DNA from 2 places in the Salinicola sp. MIT1003 genome. Region 2 is predicted to be linked to the other one. Evidence: predicted binding sites of a transcription regulator. Region 2 holds the regulator's gene; the other holds the start of a gene.
The links. The regulator LexA, encoded in region 2, represses DNA repair genes until DNA is damaged. The targets are predictions, from matches to a motif close to TACTGTNTANNTANACAGTA.
Positions count from the first base shown of each region.

Region 1 (8,834 bases), on a different contig from region 2:
GGGTATCCATGCGCGCCACCACCTGATTCGGTTCGACGAAGTCGCCCTCGTTGACCAGGATCTCCGCCACCCGGCCGGCGAGCTTGGTGGCGACGTCGATCTCCGTCGCTTCGATGCGGCCGTTACCGCGGGCGAAGGCGTCGTCCAGCCCCTCGGGCTGGAGCCAATACCAGAGCGTGACGCCAGCGAGGAGCAGAGCGGCGCCGATGACCAGCCAGCGCAGGATGGCAAAGGGGAACGGAGGTTTCATGCGCCGGTGTGCGGCTGGCCATGAACGCTGATGACTGTGCACCCGGCGACATGGCTGACCTTGTGCGAGACGCTGCCGACCAGCAAGCCCTTGATGTCACTGAGCCCCCGGCTGCCCATGACGATGGCGTCGACACCGAGTCGCTCGGCTTCCTCGATGATGGCTTCCGCCGGGGAGCCCAGACGCAGCAGGGTCTGTACGCCGTCTTTCGGCGCGCCGTCCGGCATTAGCGCCACGGCGTGGTCGAGAATGGCGCGTCCTTCCTTTTCGGCGTTGTCGTTGACGGCTTCCCGCACGATCTGCTGCACCCGGTAGTCGCCGCCGTATTGCATCGGTTCGAAGGGCTCGATCACGGTCAGCAGATGGATCGTGCCCTGGGCCGGTTCGGCCAGTCGACAGGCGACCCGTAGCGCAGCCTGGGCGTAGTCGGAACCATCGACGGGAACCAGCAGTGACCTGAACATGGCTTGCACCTCGCGGTTGGTAACGGGATGTCGACTGTATGGAGAGGTTATCGGGCGGATCGACGGGCAGATTTGATCGGCATCAAAAAAGCGTCGAATGGCCGGGGATAGGCTGAGCGGCAATGATCGCACCCGCGCGATCATGCCTGAATCCCGGGTATCCGACCCGAGGGTCGGCCCTTCGGGAGATGTCGTGATGGAGCCCAGACAGTGGCATGCCCTGGCCACGGACAGGGTGTTGAGCGAGCTGGATTCGGCCATGACCGGATTGAGCAGCGATCAGGCAGGCATCCGTCTGCGCAGCGAGGGGGCAAACCGGTTGCCGGCGCCTCCGAAGCGCAGCCTGACCAGGCTGTTCCTGTCCCAGTTCCACAACGTGCTGATCTACGTGCTGCTGGGGTCGGCGCTGATCACGACACTGCTCGGTCATGTCGTGGATACGACGGTCATTCTGGCCGTCGTCGTCATCAATGCCGTCATCGGTCTGATTCAGGAGCATCGTGCCGAGCGGGCGCTGGCCGCCATACAGGAACTGCTGGCGCCATACGCGACGGTGCTGCGCGACGGCGGGCGGTGCCGGGTGAAAGTCGAGACCCTGGTGCCCGGGGACATCGTGCTGCTGGAAGCCGGGGATCGGATCCCCGCCGATCTGCGGCTTTTGCAAAGTCATGGGCTGAGCATTCAGGAATCGATGCTCACCGGCGAATCGACGGCGGTGGAAAAACATACCGACCCGGTTCCCGCCTGGATGGCGCTGGCCGAACGTGGCTGCATGGCCTTCGGCGGCACGCTGGTGGTCGGCGGTCAGGGGCTGGGCGTCGTGGTGGCGACGGGCATCGCCACCGAGATGGGCCGGATCAGCCGGCTGCTGGCCCATGTCACGCCCAGGACCACGCCGCTGGTCAGGCAGATGAATAGCTTTGCCCGCTGGCTGACACTGATCATTTTGATGCTGGCGGCTGCCGTGATGGCGTTGGGCCACTTCCTCTGGGATTACCCCTTCGGCGAGCTGTTCACCGCTGTCGTGGGGCTGTCGGTGGCGGCGATTCCGGAAGGGCTGCCGGCGGTACTGACCATCACGCTGGCGCTGGGGGCCCAGGCAATGGCGCGGCGCAACGCCCTGGTACGCCATCTGCCGGCGATCGAGACGCTGAGCAGTGTCTCGGTCATCTGCACGGACAAGACCGGCACGCTGACGCGCAACGAAATGGTGGCCACCGAACTGGTGACCGTGGATGAGCGCTTCACCATCGATGGCGTGGGGTACGCGCCGGATGGGGCGATCCAGGGGGCTGCGCCCATCGATCTTCAGGCCAGCCTGCGGCTGCGGGAACTGGCGTGGGTCGCGGTGCTGTGCAACGACGCCGCGCTGCAGCACAGCGACGGTATCTGGCGGGTCGAGGGCGATCCTATGGAGGGCGCGCTGCTGACGCTGGCTGCGCGAATGGGGATGAGCCGCCCCGAAGCCCAGCGCTGCTGGGTACGTACCGACGTATTGCCGTTCGATGCCGAACATCGCTACATGGCGACCCTGCATCACGATCACGAGCGCCACGCCCGCCTGTTCATCAAGGGCGCCCCGGAGCGGGTGCTGGCGATGTGCAGTCGAGTTCGCACCGCTGAGGGCGGGGAGGCGATACTGGAGCACGCCTGGTGGCACGCCCAGGTCGAGCAGTTGGCTGGCCGTGGCCTGCGAGTGCTGGCCCTGGCGACACGCAGGGTGCCGGTCTCGCAGACCGTGCTCTCCCGCGCCGATGTGGAAGGCGGCATCATTCTGCTGGGGCTGGTCGCCTTGATGGATCCGCCGCGCCCGGAGGCCGTGGCCGCCATTGCCGAATGCCGGCGTGCGGGGATCGGTGTGCGCATGATCACCGGCGATCACGCCGCCACCGCGGCGGCCATTGGGCAGATGATCGGGCTGGAGCGCACCCGGCGGGTCATCACCGGTGCAGAACTGGAGACGATGAGCGATGACGAGCTCAGCGCGGCGGCAATGGAAACGGATGTCTTTGCCCGCACCAGTCCCGAGCACAAGCTGCGGCTGGTCATGGCACTGCAGGCGCGAGGCATGACCGTGGCGATGACCGGCGACGGGGTCAACGATGCCCCGGCGCTCAAGCGTGCCGATGTCGGCATCGCCATGGGGCGCAAGGGCAGCGAAGCGGCGCGGGAGGCGGCCGATATCGTGCTGGCCGACGACAACTTTGCCTCCATCGTGGCGGCGGTGCGTGAAGGCCGCAACGTCTACGACAAGATCGTACGGGTGATCGCCTGGACCTTGCCGACCGATGCGGGCGAGGCCGCCACCATCGTGACGGCGCTGCTGTTTGGCATGGTATTGCCGGTCACGCCGGTGCAGATTCTCTGGGTCAACCTGATCACGACCGTCACGCTGGGTCTTGCCCTGGCCTTCGAGTCCGGCGAGACGGGTGCGATGCAGCGTCCGCCACGCTCGTCCGATGCGCCGCTGCTGGGGCTGGCCTGGCTATGGCATATCGGGCTGGTGACGGCGCTCTTTCTGCTGGGCACGTTCGGTATCTACGCCTGGGCCATCGAGCGGGGCCACGACATCGCGCTGGCGCGCACCATGGCGATGAATACCCTGATCGCGATGGAAATCAGTCACCTGTTCTTCATCCGCAGTATTCACGACTCGGCCTTCAGCCTGCGGATCCTGCGCGGTACCCGGGCGCTCTGGGTGGCCATCGGTATCGTCGTGGCGGCGCAGTGCGCCATGAACTGGCTGCCTCCGGTACAGGCGGTGTTCGAAACCCGCACCATTCCGCTCCTCGACGGGATGGCGATTCTGGCCGTGGCCGTTTTGCTGCTGCTGGCGGTGGAGACCGAAAGGCAACTGCGGCGCAAATTCAAGACGGGCCGTCGTGACGATACCCCACCATCCGACGAGCAAGAGGCAATACGCTGATGGAAACCGACCTTCGGCTGTTTCTGGCAAACGCCGGATACCGCGGACGCGGATTTCGTGTCGGCCTGCAAAACGTCGGGCTATTGGCGTTGTTGTCGCCCGACGTCGCAGAGCAGAAAGGGGAGATGGATTTTTTACCCGGCACGGCGCTGATGGATGCTGATGACCATGCAGTGGGCGACATGGGTGACCTTGTGCGACACGCTGCCGACCAGCAACCCTTTGATGTCACTGAGCCCTCGGCTACCCATGATGATGGCATCCACCTCGAGTCGCTTGGCTTCTTCGATAATCACCTCGGCTGGCGAGCCTTGCTTGACCAAGGTATCGAACTCGTTTTCGTAGCCTGGCATGGAGGTAATCTCTCTCAGCGCCTCCGCGATGATCGCTTCTCCCTCCTTTTCGGCGAGCTCTACCGAAACTGCCTTGATCGCGGCCGCGACGGTCAACATTTCACCCTGATGGAGATCAGGATAGGGATCGCGCACGTTCAATACATGGATCTTGCCTTGAACCGGAGCCGCCAGTTGGCAGGCGATCTTGAGCGCGGCGTGGGAGTCTTCCGATCCATCGATCGGGACCAGCAGTGAGCTGAACATGGCGCGTACCTCGCAGAGGGCGATGGGTTACGAACTTGGCTTGCTTGAGCCAAGTTATCCGCTCGACCACTGTTCAGCTTGACCTGTATCAAGAAAGCATCGAATAGCCCGTGGACGGCATGCCTCCTGGTCATGTCGGCCAGACAGGAGACATCAACCGAACAGATCCTGCTGGGCATGAGGCGCACGGAATCGCGTGGTGTCCAGGCCCAGATCGGCGCGCCGTTCCAGCCCCAGGCGAGAGGCCGCCCGGCGAAAACGCTGGCCGATCATGTCCACGAACAAGCCGTCGCCGTGCATGCGGTGGCCGAAGCGGCTGTCGTTGCTTTGGCCCCCGCGGGATTGGCGGATCAGGCTCATCACCTTGCCCGCGCGCTCCGGGTAGTGCTCCTCGAGCCAGGCTTCGAACAGCGGCGCCACCTCGCGGGGCAATCGCAACAGCGTCCAGCTGGCGGTGCGGGCGCCGGCGTCGGCGGCACGAGTCAGCAGCGTCTCGATCTCGCTGTCGTTGATGGCGGGGATTACCGGCGCCACCAGCACACCCACCGGTACCCCGGCTTCATGCAGCTCCCGAATGACCTTGAGCCGTGCCGCGGGAGAGGCAGTGCGCGGCTCCAGGGTGCGTTTCAGTTCGTTGTCGAGCGACGTCAGGCTGACGAACACCCGGACCAGCCGCTCGCGCGCCATCTCGGCGAGCAGTTCCCGATCGCGCAGAATCAGCGCGCTCTTGGTCACCAGCGTGACCGGGTGGCGGCACGCCAGCAGCAGCTCCAGCAGCGAACGCGTCGTGCCGTGCTGCGCCTCGATCGGCTGGTAGCAGTCGGTGTTGCCGGAGAGATTGATCGGCCGGCAGACATAACCCGGTTTGCACAGCTCCTCGCGCAATCGATCCGCCATGCCGGTCTTGGCGATCAGGCGCGTCTCGAAATCGATGCCGGGCGACAGATCCCAATAGGCGTGGCTGGGGCGGGCATAGCAGTAGATGCAGCCATGCTCGCAGCCGCGATAGGGGTTGAGCGAGCGGTCGAAGCCCAGGTCCGGCGACTGATTCCAGGAAAGCGCCGAGCGCGGCGCCTCGAACTGCACGTGGGTCGAGATGCGCTCCGGCAACGCCTCCTGCCACCAGCCGTCGTCCTCGACGGTGCTATGCGTCGGCTGGAAACGGTTGTCCGGGTTGTAGGTCGCGCCGCGGCCTTTCAACGGGCCGGGTCGAGAGGGAGACGACATGGCAGCGACTCCTGATGACTGTTTATATATACAGTATCACTCCACGCAGCCGGGGAGAAACTGTTTAAGAGGGAAGAGGGAAGAGGGAAGAGGGAAGAGGGAAGAGGGAAGAGGCGGCGCCGTGGTATCGGCGCCGCTGAAGGAGAAAGCGGTTAGAAGCTGAGTTTTACGCCGCCTTCGAGGTAACGGTCCTGGGTGTTGTAGCCATCGACCAGTTGGTAATCCTTGTCGAAGGCGTTCTCCAGCTTGGCCGACAGCTCGACGGTCGGCGTGACTTGCCAGGCCGTGCGCAGATCGACGACGCCGTAGCCGGAGGTAGTGGTAGGGCCGTAGGGCGCATCGAACTGTACGTCACGACGGTCGCCTGCAGCTCTCAGAGTGCCGCCAAAGGACCAGTCCGCCACGGCGTAATCGGCATCCAGGCGACCAAAGACGTGGGCGCGACGCTGGAGTCGCTCTCCGGTCTCGCGGTTCTCCGGGTCCTGATAGGTGAGACTGGCGCGCAGATCGAGACCGCCACGCTCCCAGCCGCCACTCAGCTCGACGCCACGGATCCTGGATTCGTTGACGTTATAGGGAATGAAAGTGGCGTTGTCGTAAGTGATAAGGTCGTCCATACGGCTCTCGAACGCCGTCACGCGGGCATTCCAGGCCTGTTGGTCCATCGCCCAGAAAGCTTCCCAGGTCCTGGACGTCTCGGCGTCCAGGTCGGGATTGGTGCCATAGGGGCCGTAGAGATCGATCAGGTTCGGCGCCTTGAAGGCGGTGCCGTAGCTCAGCCCGATGCGCTGCGCCGCCGTCAGGTGGTAGGCGTAGCCGGCGTTGCCGGTGGTCTTGTCGCCGAAGCGGGAATCGTCATCGTAGCGTAGCGATCCCGTGAGCTCGTGGTCTCCGTAGCGACGCTGCATCGAGCCGTAGATGCCGTAGTTTTCCCGGCTGTCTTTCTGATAGCTCGAGCCAGCGGCATAGTCGTCATAGTCGATGCTTTCCTCTCGATAGTCGACGCCGAGGGAATCCACGCCGTTGCTGCGCGTGAAGCGGTGCTGGAGGCCGAGCTCGTTGCGATGCGACTCGATACGACTGTTGCGGACGCCGTCGTAGTGCTCGTCGCGCTGTTCATCGAAGTGGCCGCCGGTGACGATCATGTCCCAGTCGGACTCGAGCGCGACATCGAGCTGTGCCCCGAAGGTCTGGAGATAGCCTTCGGTCCGGCAGTCGGCAGAGGCCGGGTAGGAGCAGTTGTCGTAGTCGGCGTCGAAGTCTTCGCGCATGGCGCTCAGGTTGAGGTCGACACGGTCGCTGAATCTGTGGGCCAGTCCCAACTGTCCGCCCGCGCGGCGGAACCCGTCGCGCTCGCCGCTGGTGTCGGAGGAAGTGGCATTGAAGCCGTCGCTGTCGCGATGGAAGACTGTCGCGTTGAGTCGCGTGTCGGTGTCCCCGGCGGAGACGTGCGCGCTCTGCCTGGACGTGCCGTGTTCCCCGGCCCTGAGGTCGAGGGAGCCGTGAGTGCCCGCACCGCCGTTGCGAGTGAATATCTGGATGACGCCGCCGATGGCATCCGAGCCGTAGGTCGCGGCGCGCGGGCCGCGCACGACCTCGATGCGCTCGATGGCGTCGACCGGCAGGAACTCCAGGCTGGCGCCGCCACTCGTTGCCGATGTCACGCGAACACCGTCCACGAGCACCAGGGTGTGATCGGACTCGCTACCGCGCATGAACAGGGTAGTCAGACCGCCTGGCGTTCCGGTCTGCACGACTTCGATACCGGCACGGTTTTGCAGCAGCTCGACCACGCTATTGGCCTGGCTGCGTTCGATCTCGTCGCGATCGATGATGGTGGTGCTGGCCAGAACGTCGGCCTGTGATTGCGGCAGGCGATTGGCGGTGACCTGGACGTCGCCGAGCTGCTGCCGGTCTTCGACGTGTTGCTGGGCCTGGGCCGACAGCGTGGCCATGGCCATGGCGAGCGCGACGCCCGAGGCGACGGTATTCTTCTTGTAACGCATGTAATGTGATCCCCAACTGCGTTGTGCCCCGCGATTCACCGGCGCTGGGGCCGGACGCGATGACACGGAGTACTCGAAACGAGTACCGAACGAATACGCAATGGGAGGACGGACGTGACGATGCCCGCCTCGGACGCCATGGAATCCGGGCAGGGGGAGCCGCCACTGGATGAGCCCTCCGCATCAACCAGTGAAGAGAAACGCGCCGGTCTCCGGACTCTCGCGCGATGACCCGGGCGATAGACCCTGGGTCATCCGACACGCACGCCTTCCCATGTCGATGGACGTTCCCTTGAAGTTCCCTCGAAGGGCAGTCCATGCGATCACAGTGGCTGGATGGCCTGACGGCGCATCCGGTGGTGTCGAAGAAAACGCTATGTTTTCTAACGCAATTACCGTTGCGGGGGCAGTGCGGGGTTCTCACCCGCTTCCCGAGCACACGTCTCTCGACGCGCCGGATTGTCGCAGCTTCCACGCGACAAGTGAATTCCGGATCAGGCAATCGGCGCTGGGGCCTTCGTGATGGATCGGGCAGCGGCAACCCCGCGACGGCGCGAGCCGTCACGGTGTCGGCGAGCTGGGCTCCTGCAGTACCAGCTCCACGCGGCGGTTGCTGGCGCGGCCGGCCGGGGTGTGGTTGCTGGCCAGCGGGTGCGTCGAGGCATAGCCGATCGCTCGCAGCCGCTCGCCATCGAGGCCGGCCTGGCGCAACACGCGCACCACCGCCGAGGCGCGCGCCGCCGACAGTTCCCAGTTGGAGGGGAAGCGGGAGGTCGAGATCGGTACGCTGTCGGTATGGCCTTCGACGGAGATGGTGCCCTTGAACTCCTGCAGCATCGGGATCAGCTTTTCGACCAGTTGCCTGCCGCTATCGCTGAGCCCGACGGCGCTGCTGTCGAACAGCAGGTGATCCTGAATGCGCAGGTTGAAGCCGTGGGGAATCGCGGTGACCTCGACACCGTCGATCTGCGGCAATACGGGCGCTGGTTCGGGATCGGGCAGGTCGAACAGCGGCACGCTGAACGCCAGCGGTGGCATGGCGAAGATCTCGGCAGGCGCCGGCTTCGGTGCGGGCGAGTAGAAGCCGGTATCGCTCGCCAGTGGCGCCGGCTTGAGCTGACGCGGCGGCTGATAGAATTCACCGATGTCGGCCAGCGGCAGTCTTGGCGGCGGCTTCAACGCCGGGATGTGCAGCGGCAGCGCCGTGACGGGCGGCGCCCCGGCCGCGTCCCGGTCGATGAGCTGGCCGCCGTAGAGCGCCAGCATCAGCACGAAGAACGTGATCAGCAGCATGAGCATGTCGAGGTAGCTCATCAGCCACGAATCGCTCTCGCTGCTCCGCCCGCTGTCGACCAGGGGATC
Region 1 is NZ_MCAP01000033.1:138,599-147,432, forward strand. It holds gene BC443_RS12595 (HlyD family efflux transporter periplasmic adaptor subunit) at 1-250, opposite strand, end outside; gene BC443_RS12600 (universal stress protein) at 247-714, opposite strand; gene BC443_RS12605 (HAD-IC family P-type ATPase) at 911-3,640, shown strand; gene BC443_RS12610 (universal stress protein) at 3,775-4,239, opposite strand; gene BC443_RS12615 (PA0069 family radical SAM protein) at 4,393-5,466, opposite strand; gene BC443_RS12620 (TonB-dependent receptor) at 5,619-7,472, opposite strand; cobalamin riboswitch at 7,658-7,942, opposite strand; gene BC443_RS19110 (OmpA family protein) at 8,034-8,834, opposite strand, start outside.
Region 1: the regulator LexA is predicted to act here: its motif matches at 5,483-5,502, upstream of BC443_RS12615 (PA0069 family radical SAM protein).

Region 2 (8,834 bases):
GGTCACCAGCACGTCGCCGGTCTGCACCTTGTGCATGTCTTCCGGCGATTCCACTAGCTTGACCTTGCCTTGGCCAATGCGCTGACCGATGGCGCGGCCATCGACCAGCACGCGGCTCTTGCTCTTGAGCGTGAACCGCTCCAGCGTGCCGCCTTCCAGATTCGACACCACCGTTTCCGGCCGGGCCTGGACGATGTAGAGCTTGCCGTCGTCGCCGTCACGCGCCCATTCGATATCCATCGGCCGACCATAGTGCTGTTCGATGGTCACGGCCTGGCGCGCCAGCTCCATCACGTCTTCATCGCTCAGGCAGAACCGCTGACGGTCCGCATGGGCGACATCGACGGTCTTGACCGACCGCCCCGCCGCGGCGTCATCGGTGTAGACCATCTTGATCCGCTTGGAACCCAGCGTACGGCGCAGCACGGCAGGCCTGCCGGCGGCCAGTGTCGGCTTGTGAACGTAGAACTCGTCAGGGTTGACCGCGCCCTGCACGACCGTCTCGCCCAGCCCCCAGGCACCGGTGACGAAAACCGCATCCCGATAGCCGGATTCGGTGTCAAGCGTGAACATCACGCCGGACGCTGCCGTCTCGGAGCGCACCATTTTCTGCACACCGGCGGAAAGCGCCACGTTCTCGTGAGCGTAGCCGCGGTGGACACGATAGGAGATGGCGCGGTCGTTGAACAGCGAGGCAAAGACTTCGTGGACCGCCCGCTTGACGTTGTCGAAGCCGTCGATATTGAGAAAGGTTTCCTGCTGCCCGGCGAACGAGGCATCGGGCAGATCCTCTGCCGTCGCCGAAGAGCGCACCGCCACCTTGAGATTGGGGTGCTTCGCCTGCAGCGTCTGATAGGCGTCGGCCAGCGCACTTTCGAAGGCGGGCGGCAACGGCGTGTCGATCACCCACTGCCGGACTTTCTCACCCACTTTGGCCAGCATTTCGGTGTCGTCGACGTCGAGCCTGGCGAGCTCTGCGTTGATTCGATCGTTCAAGCCGTCATGGGCCAGAAATTCGCGATAGGCATGCGCCGTGGTCGCGAACCCGCCCGGCACGGTGACGCCAGCGTCCGCCAGGTTGGAGATCATCTCTCCCAGCGACGCATTCTTGCCACCGACGCGCTCGACGTCGGACATTCCCAATTGCTCGAAAGTGATGATGAACGGTTCCAAAGTCATCTCCTGGTCGTCTCGTCCGGCCATGGTCCACGGACCTTCTTCAACGGTATATGGCGCGTTCCGCTGCACCTCGATGGGCCAGAAGCTAACAGGCGATTTTCGGCTTAGCCAGAAGTTTAAGGGCGTAGAGTTTGGAGTATTTCTACAAGAATCCCGAGGTTTTCAGGATTCCTGTAGTCAGCCACGGCAAGCCGCGCCCAGAATGCCAGCGAGTTGCCCGAACAGGGAATTTCGGCCGACAATGAGCCTTCGACACACACGGATGAATGCCATGCCCCGCACTGCTTTCTTCATCTCCGACGGTACCGGCATTACCGCGGAAACGCTCGGTCGCAGCCTGCTCTCGCAATTCGAGAATACGGATTTCATCCAGGTCACCAAGCCCTACATCGACACCCTCGACAAGGCACGTTCGCTGGTCAGCATCATCGAAGCGACCGGCGAACGCGACGGCATGCGCCCCATCGTCATCGATACCATCGTCGACCAGGCGATTCGTGACATCGTCTCCCAGGCATCGGCATTCAAGGTCGATATCTTCTCCACCTTTCTCGCTCCGCTGGAAGAAGAACTGGAGACTCATTCGACCTATACCGTTGGCCGTACGCATGCGATCGGCCGCGACGATGTCTACATGCATCGGATCGAGGCGGTGAATTTCGCGCTGGACAACGACGACGGCGCGCGCACGCACCAGTACCAGGAGGCGGACGTAATCCTGATCGGCGTCTCCCGATGCGGCAAGACGCCGACCTCGCTCTATCTGGCACTGCAGTTCGGCATCCGTGCAGCCAACTATCCATTGACGGAAGACGACCTGGACGACAACGGCATCCTCAACCTGCCGCCATCGCTGGCCAAGCATCGCCATAAGCTGTTCGGGCTGACCATCGATGCTCGTCGGCTATCGGCCATTCGTACCGAACGTCGGCCCGACAGCCGTTACTGCTCGATGGACCAATGCATGCAGGAGATCGGCCAGGCCGAAGCGCTCTACCGGCGTCACAACATTCCCTACATCGATACCACCCGCTTTTCGATCGAGGAGATCTCGACGCGGATGATGAACGAGACCGGACTGCAGAGACGATTCAGCCCGCGCTGAGCGGGCCGAATCGGAGCAGGAGAAGATTGGGAAATGGCAGCCCCCGAGCACGCCGGGCTGGCGATTCGCCAACGGGTCGGGCGTGCCGTCACATCCCCTTGGGCGCGAAGATTCCCGGCGCGTTACGCCAGTACCCCTTGTAGTCCATGCCGAAGCCGAAGACATAGCGGTCGACGACTTCCAGCCCGCAATAGTCGGCCTTGAGATCGGGGGATGCCTTGCGATCGTGACGCTTGTCGACCAGCACCGCTGTCGAAATGCTCGCCGCGCCGGCTTGCCGACAGTAATCCAGGATCGCCGCCAGTGTCGCGCCCTCGTCGAGGATGTCATCGACGATCACCACGTGACGACCGGCCATGGGCACTTCCGGCGACACCCGCCAGAACAGCTCGCCGCCTCGCATCCCGCCGCGATAGCGCGTGGCGTGGAGGTAATCGACTTCCAAGGGAAACCCGAGCCGCGTCAGCAAATGCCCGGTGGTGATCAGACCGCCGTTCATGACGCAGTAGAAAACCGGCAGCTTGTCTCCCAGTTCGCGCGTGATATCGGCCGCCATGCGGTCCAGCGCTCGCTCGACCTGTGCCTGATCGATCAGACAGTCCGCACTGTCCATGACTTCCTGCATCGAGCTCAGGGCATCGATCGGTGGGGATTGAGTCATCGTTTATGATTCACCATGCAATGAGCGGCGGCAGACCATCGGATACTGCCGCCGAAGAACGAAAAACGGTGCACGTCATTCGGATTCGCTGAGCGCTTCCAGACGTACGTGGGTGCGCCGCCACCGGGAGATGGCGGCCAGCGATTCGAGGCTGGGACGCGCGCGTGCATAGCGAAGCTTGGCGATACGCTGGGCCTGTCGGCCTTCGCAGGCAGCAACGACTTCGCGCGCCGCATCGGGCGCGTTGCAGATCACGGCCATGTCGCAGCCGGCGCTCCAGGCAGCCTCGGCCCGCTCGCGGGGCGATCCGGCGGCGTGCGCCGCGGCCATGGTCAGGTCATCCGAAAAGATGGTGCCCTTGAAACCCAGCTCCTCCCTCAGCATGCCGAGCCAACTGGGCGAGAATCCGGCCGGCCGATCATCGAAGGCCGAATAGATGACATGCGCCGGCATGATGCCATCCAGCTTGCCGGCCAGCCGGGCGAAAGGAATCAGATCGTGCTCGCGCAGCTCCGCCAGCGAGCGTGGGTCTTCCGCGACATCGAAGTGGGAATCCTGGCGCACTCCGCCATGGCCGGGAAAATGCTTGCCGATCGCCACCATTCCCGCCTCGTGGAGCCCTTCGATGAACGCGCCAGCCAAGGCTGTCACCACCTCGGGATCCGGCGAAAAACTCCGCGAACCGATGGCCGGCGACTGGTCGTCGTCGAGATCCAGAACCGGGGCAAAGGTCACATCGAAGCCGCAGGCCGCCATCTCCATGCCCAGCAGCCAGCCAGTGTCCTGCGTCAGCGTCAGCGCCGCTTCGGGAGACTCGGCGAATTGCCGCCCCAGCGTGGCCATGGACGGAATTTGTGTCACTCCTTCCTTCAATCGCTGCACCCGACCACCTTCCTGATCGATGGCGACCAGGATATCGGGACGACATTTGCGGATCTGGCCGATCAGCCGTTGGGTAGTGGCAACGTCCGGTGTATTTCGAGCAAACAACAGTACGCCGCCAACCTCTGCACGAGAGATCAACTGCCGCTCTTCATCACGTAGCCGAGTGCCTTCGACATCCAGCATGACCGGACCGAGAGGTTGAGTCATAGCAAACACCTGAGACCATTGAGCGCCCGATTCTAGACGACACGGGGGATGCATGACAGAGGCAGCCCGCTACCGGGGCCCATTGGTCTACTCGGCGGCCGAGCCGAGTTTCTCCAACGACTCGGGTAGCGGCGCCTGCATGCCGGCGACCACCACGGGACGGAGATGCCGGATCAGCTCCCGTATCGACATGTGCTCCTGGTATTCGCTGTCGGCGATATCCCGCAAGGCATCCAGGCCGGACAAGGTAAAGACCACGGTGCCCAGCATGAAATGTAGACGCCAGAATCGCTCGGCGTCGGGAAGATCCGGCGTTGCCAGACGCAGGCACCCCACGAAGCGGCGAAACGTGTCGCCATAGTGTTCCTGGATATAGCGCCGCAGATGGCCCTGGGCCTGCGCATAAGCCAGGCCCAGCAGCTTCATGAATACCTTGAGGCTGTTGCGCTCGGCGGGGACTTCCAGAACCGTGGTGGCGAGCTGTTCCAGCAGGACTTCCAGCGGCACCTGCTTGCCCTGATAGCGGGCTTCCAGGTCATCGAGCGCCGCATTCAAACGTTCCGAGAACGGATCGAGATAACGGGCAAACACCGCCTGAATAAGCGACTTCTTGGATCCGAAATGGTAATTCACCGCAGCCAGATTGACCTTGGCCCGCGTGGTGATGTTGCGCAGCGAGGTTTCAGCGAAACCCTTCTCGGCAAAAAGGACCTCCGCCGTATCGAGAATACGCGTGACGGTATCGGGTTGGGCCATGTCATACCTCGCGCCAGAAAACGGCAACCAGAGAACAGCGACTTAGAACGATTATGATTCTAATCATTCCGCAACGGACGGCACAATCCAGCATTTGATCGGGCCAGGGCCACGCGGCTGCCAACGCGAGCCGCGAAGGACTTCCCACGCCGGCAATGACTGGATACAATTCCAGGCTGTATACATGAACACGCCTGATCGATGACCATAACGATGACACAGGCCCGGGAGAAACCAATGGCGAGACCGCTCACCGCACGGCAGCAAAACGTCTATGACTTCATCGTCAAGACAATGAGCGAATTCGGCTACCCCCCGACGCGGGCCGAAATCGCTCGGGCCCTGGGCTTTCGCTCTCCCAACGCTGCCGAGGAACACCTGCGGGCGCTGGATCGAAAAGGCGTCATCCGCATGATCCCCGGGACTTCCCGCGGTATCCGGCTGCCGGCCAATGGCAACGAAATCGAGCCCGCGGAGTCCCAGCCCCAGTCTCCCGGCTTGCCGATCATCGGCAGCGTGGCCGCCGGTAGCCCGATTCTCGCCACCGAGCATATCGATCGCTACTGCCCATTGCCGGCCGACTACTTTTCACCCAGTGCCGACTACTTTCTTCGCGTGCGCGGCCTCTCGATGAAGGATGCCGGCATCTTCGACGGCGACCTGCTCGCCGTGCACCGCACCCAGCAGATACGCAACGGCCAGATCGTCGTCGCCCGGATAGACGACGAGGTCACCGTTAAGCGCTTCCAGCGCGAGGGCAGTCACGTCACGTTGAGCGCCGAGAATGCCGACTTCGCGCCGATCGTGGTCGATCTCGAACACCAGCATCTGGAGATCGAGGGGCTGGGGGTCGGCGTCATCCGCGGCGGCAACGGCTCCGGCCTGCATTGAGGCGCCCGCCTCCGGTTCCATGCGCAAGATTCTGCATGCCGACTGCGACTGCTTCTATGCTGCCGTGGAAATGCGTGACAATCCTGCCCTGAAAGATATTCCCCTGGCGATCGGCGGTAGCGCCGATCGACGCGGCGTCGTCGCTACCTGCAACTACCCGGCCAGAAAGTACGGCATACACTCCGCGATGCCCACGGCGAGAGCGGTGCGTCTCTGCCCGCAATTGAAAGTGCTGTCGCCAGACTTCAACAAGTATCGCGAAGTCTCGCGACAGATTCAGGCCATCTTTCACGAGCTGACGCCGCTGGTCGAGCCGCTCTCCCTCGACGAGGCCTATCTCGACGTCACGGCGGTCACCCAGTTCCAGGGCAGCGCTACCTGGATGGCCCGCTGGCTCAAGCAAGAGGCGCTCGCGCGAACGGGAATCGTCGTCTCGGTCGGCGCCGCACCCAACAAGTTTCTGGCCAAGATCGCCAGCGACTGGGACAAGCCCGACGGCCTGTTCGTGATCCCGCCGGAGGAAACGGAGTCTTTCATCACCGACCTCCCCGTCAAGAAGCTTCACGGTGTCGGTCCGGCGATGGCCGCCAAACTCGATGCCATGGGAATCGCCAGTTGCCACGACCTGCGAACCCAGCCACTGGACCGGCTACTGGATCAGTTCGGCAAGTTCGGCCGGAGACTGTACGAGCTGGCTCACGGTATCGACGAGCGGCCGGTCAACGTCTCCCGCGAACGCAAATCAGTCAGCGTCGAAACCACCTACGACCACGATCTTCCCGGTCTCGCCGATTGCCACCTGGCGCTGGAGCCTCTGATCGAGAAGCTCCACGACCGCCTGGCACGGCACGGCGACCCGGCCATTGCCAAGCAGTTCGTCAAGGTACGTTTCAATGACTTTGCCAGCACGACGCAGGAGACAGGCGCTCGCGGTATCGTCCACGCACGGTTCCATGAACTGCTGAAGAGCGCCTGGCGTCGGGGAGAGCGGCCGGTTCGGTTGCTGGGCGTGGGGGTACGCCTGATGCCGGAACCGGACCAGCGCCAGCTCGGGCTGTTCGACGACACCGATCCCGGCTCGGTGTCGCCTTGAGCCTCAAGCAATAGGCATCACGAGAACACCACGGTCTTGTTGCCGTGGATGAGTACTCGATCCTGCAGGTGCCAGCGCAATCCCCTAGAGAGCACCGATTTTTCCACGTCACGACCCAGACGCACCAGGTCCTGCGGCGTATGGCAGTGCGATACGCGCTGGATGTCCTGTTCGATGATCGGCCCTGCATCGAGTTCTTCGGTGACATAGTGGCAGGTCGCGCCGATCAGCTTGACGCCACGTTCGAACGCCTGATGGTAGGGCTTGGCGCCGGCGAAAGACGGCAGAAAGCTGTGATGGATATTGATCACGCGGCCGGCATAGCGCTGGCAGATATCCGGCGGCAGGATCTGCATGTAGCGGGCAAGGACCACACTGTCCGCTTCGGCCTCCTCGATCAGGCGTTCGGTACGGGCGAAGGCGGGAGCCTTGTCCCGAGGGTCGACCGGCACATGATGGAACGGGATGCCGTGCCACGCCACCAAAGGCCGCAGGTCCTCGTGATTGGAGATCACACAAGGAATATCACAGTCGAGCTCCCCGGCCGACCAGCGGTAGAGCAGATCGACCAGACAGTGGGATTCCCGCGACACCATGATCACCACTCGCGGGCGATGGGCGGAATCGCTCAGTCGCCAGTCCATCTCGAACTCACCGGCAATGGGCGCGAATGAAGCCCGGAAAGCGTCGGCACTCAAGGCGTTGGACTGGATATCGTAACGCATGAAAAAGCGCCCCGTATCCAGATCGGAGTGCTGATTGGCTTCGATGATCGAGCCGTTCTGGGCAGCGATGAAACCCGACACACGCGAAACGATACCCACGCGATCGGGGCAGGAAACGATCAAACGGTAATTGTGCGGCATGGCTCTCGGAAATACTCTTTGCAAATACGCTTTGAATCGAAAATATGCGTTGGCTCGAAAACAAGCCTTGATTCGAAAATACGCGTTGACTCGAAAACACGCCCTGGTTCGGAAACACCCTGAAACCCCGTTCAGCGCCCCGACATGGCCTGCCACGTCAATGAGAGCGGCATTGTACCCCAATGCCGAGCGCCAGCCAGCGCCGCGATGGGTTTGAGCGGGTCGAGAGGCATGACTTATAGTGAAGCCAGATTTCACCCTTTAAGGATGACGATGTTCCGTCCGCGCGCACAGATCCGCCCCCGCACTTACCCACCGCTGCTGTTCCATCCCTTGGGAGGCTGCGGTGAGATCGGCATGAATCTGTCGCTCTATGGTTACGAAAACGACTGGATAGCCGTCGACTGCGGCATGATGATTCGTCAGGATCTGCCGGATCAACCCCTCCAGATTCCCGATGTCGAGCATCTGGCAGCCCACGCGATGGTGCCTTCTGCCGTCTACATCACCCACGGCCATGAGGATCACCTTGGCGCCCTTGCCTGGATCTGGCCACGCTGGAACTGCCCCGTCTACGCCACCCCGCTGGCCATCGAGCTGCTGCGAGCCAAGTTCATCGAACAGGGGTTGAAGACCGACGCGCTCAAGCCCGTCCAGCCCGGTGCCAGCGTGACGACCGGCCCTTTCGAAGTCACCTTTTTACCGGTGACGCATTCGATACCGGAAAGCTGCGCCCTTTCGATCATCACGCCTCGCCATCGCATTCTGCATACCGGCGACTGGAAACGGGACGAGCGCCCGCTCATCGGCCCACCGTTATCCGCGGCCCAATTCCAGGCGCTGGCCCCGGTGGATCTCGTGGTGGCGGATTCCACCAACGCCGATGTGGAAGGCCACTCGCGCAGTGAAGCGGAAGCCGCCAGTGCGCTGGAGGCAGTGATCCGGAACTGCCGGGGTCGTGTCGTCGTCAGCTGCTTCGCCAGCAATATCGCCCGGATCAAGGCGCTGGGCGATATTGCAGAACGCAGCGGACGCCGAGCGGCACTGCTGGGCCGTTCGATGGAGCGCATGGTGTCGATTGCCCTGCAACTCGGATACCTGGATGACTTCCCGCCCCGAGTGCCGGCTCACGATCTCGGCTATCTCCACCCAGAGGAAGTCCTGATTATCGCCACCGGCAGCCAGGGGGAA
Region 2 is NZ_MCAP01000004.1:26,966-35,799, reverse strand. It holds gene ppsA (phosphoenolpyruvate synthase) at 1-1,173, opposite strand, end outside; gene BC443_RS01955 (pyruvate, water dikinase regulatory protein) at 1,451-2,284, shown strand; gene BC443_RS01950 (hypoxanthine-guanine phosphoribosyltransferase) at 2,373-2,945, opposite strand; gene nagZ (beta-N-acetylhexosaminidase) at 3,021-4,037, opposite strand; gene BC443_RS01940 (TetR/AcrR family transcriptional regulator) at 4,125-4,793, opposite strand; gene lexA (transcriptional repressor LexA) at 5,031-5,684, shown strand; gene dinB (DNA polymerase IV) at 5,704-6,777, shown strand; gene purU (formyltetrahydrofolate deformylase) at 6,795-7,643, opposite strand; gene BC443_RS01920 (ribonuclease J) at 7,917-8,834, shown strand, end outside.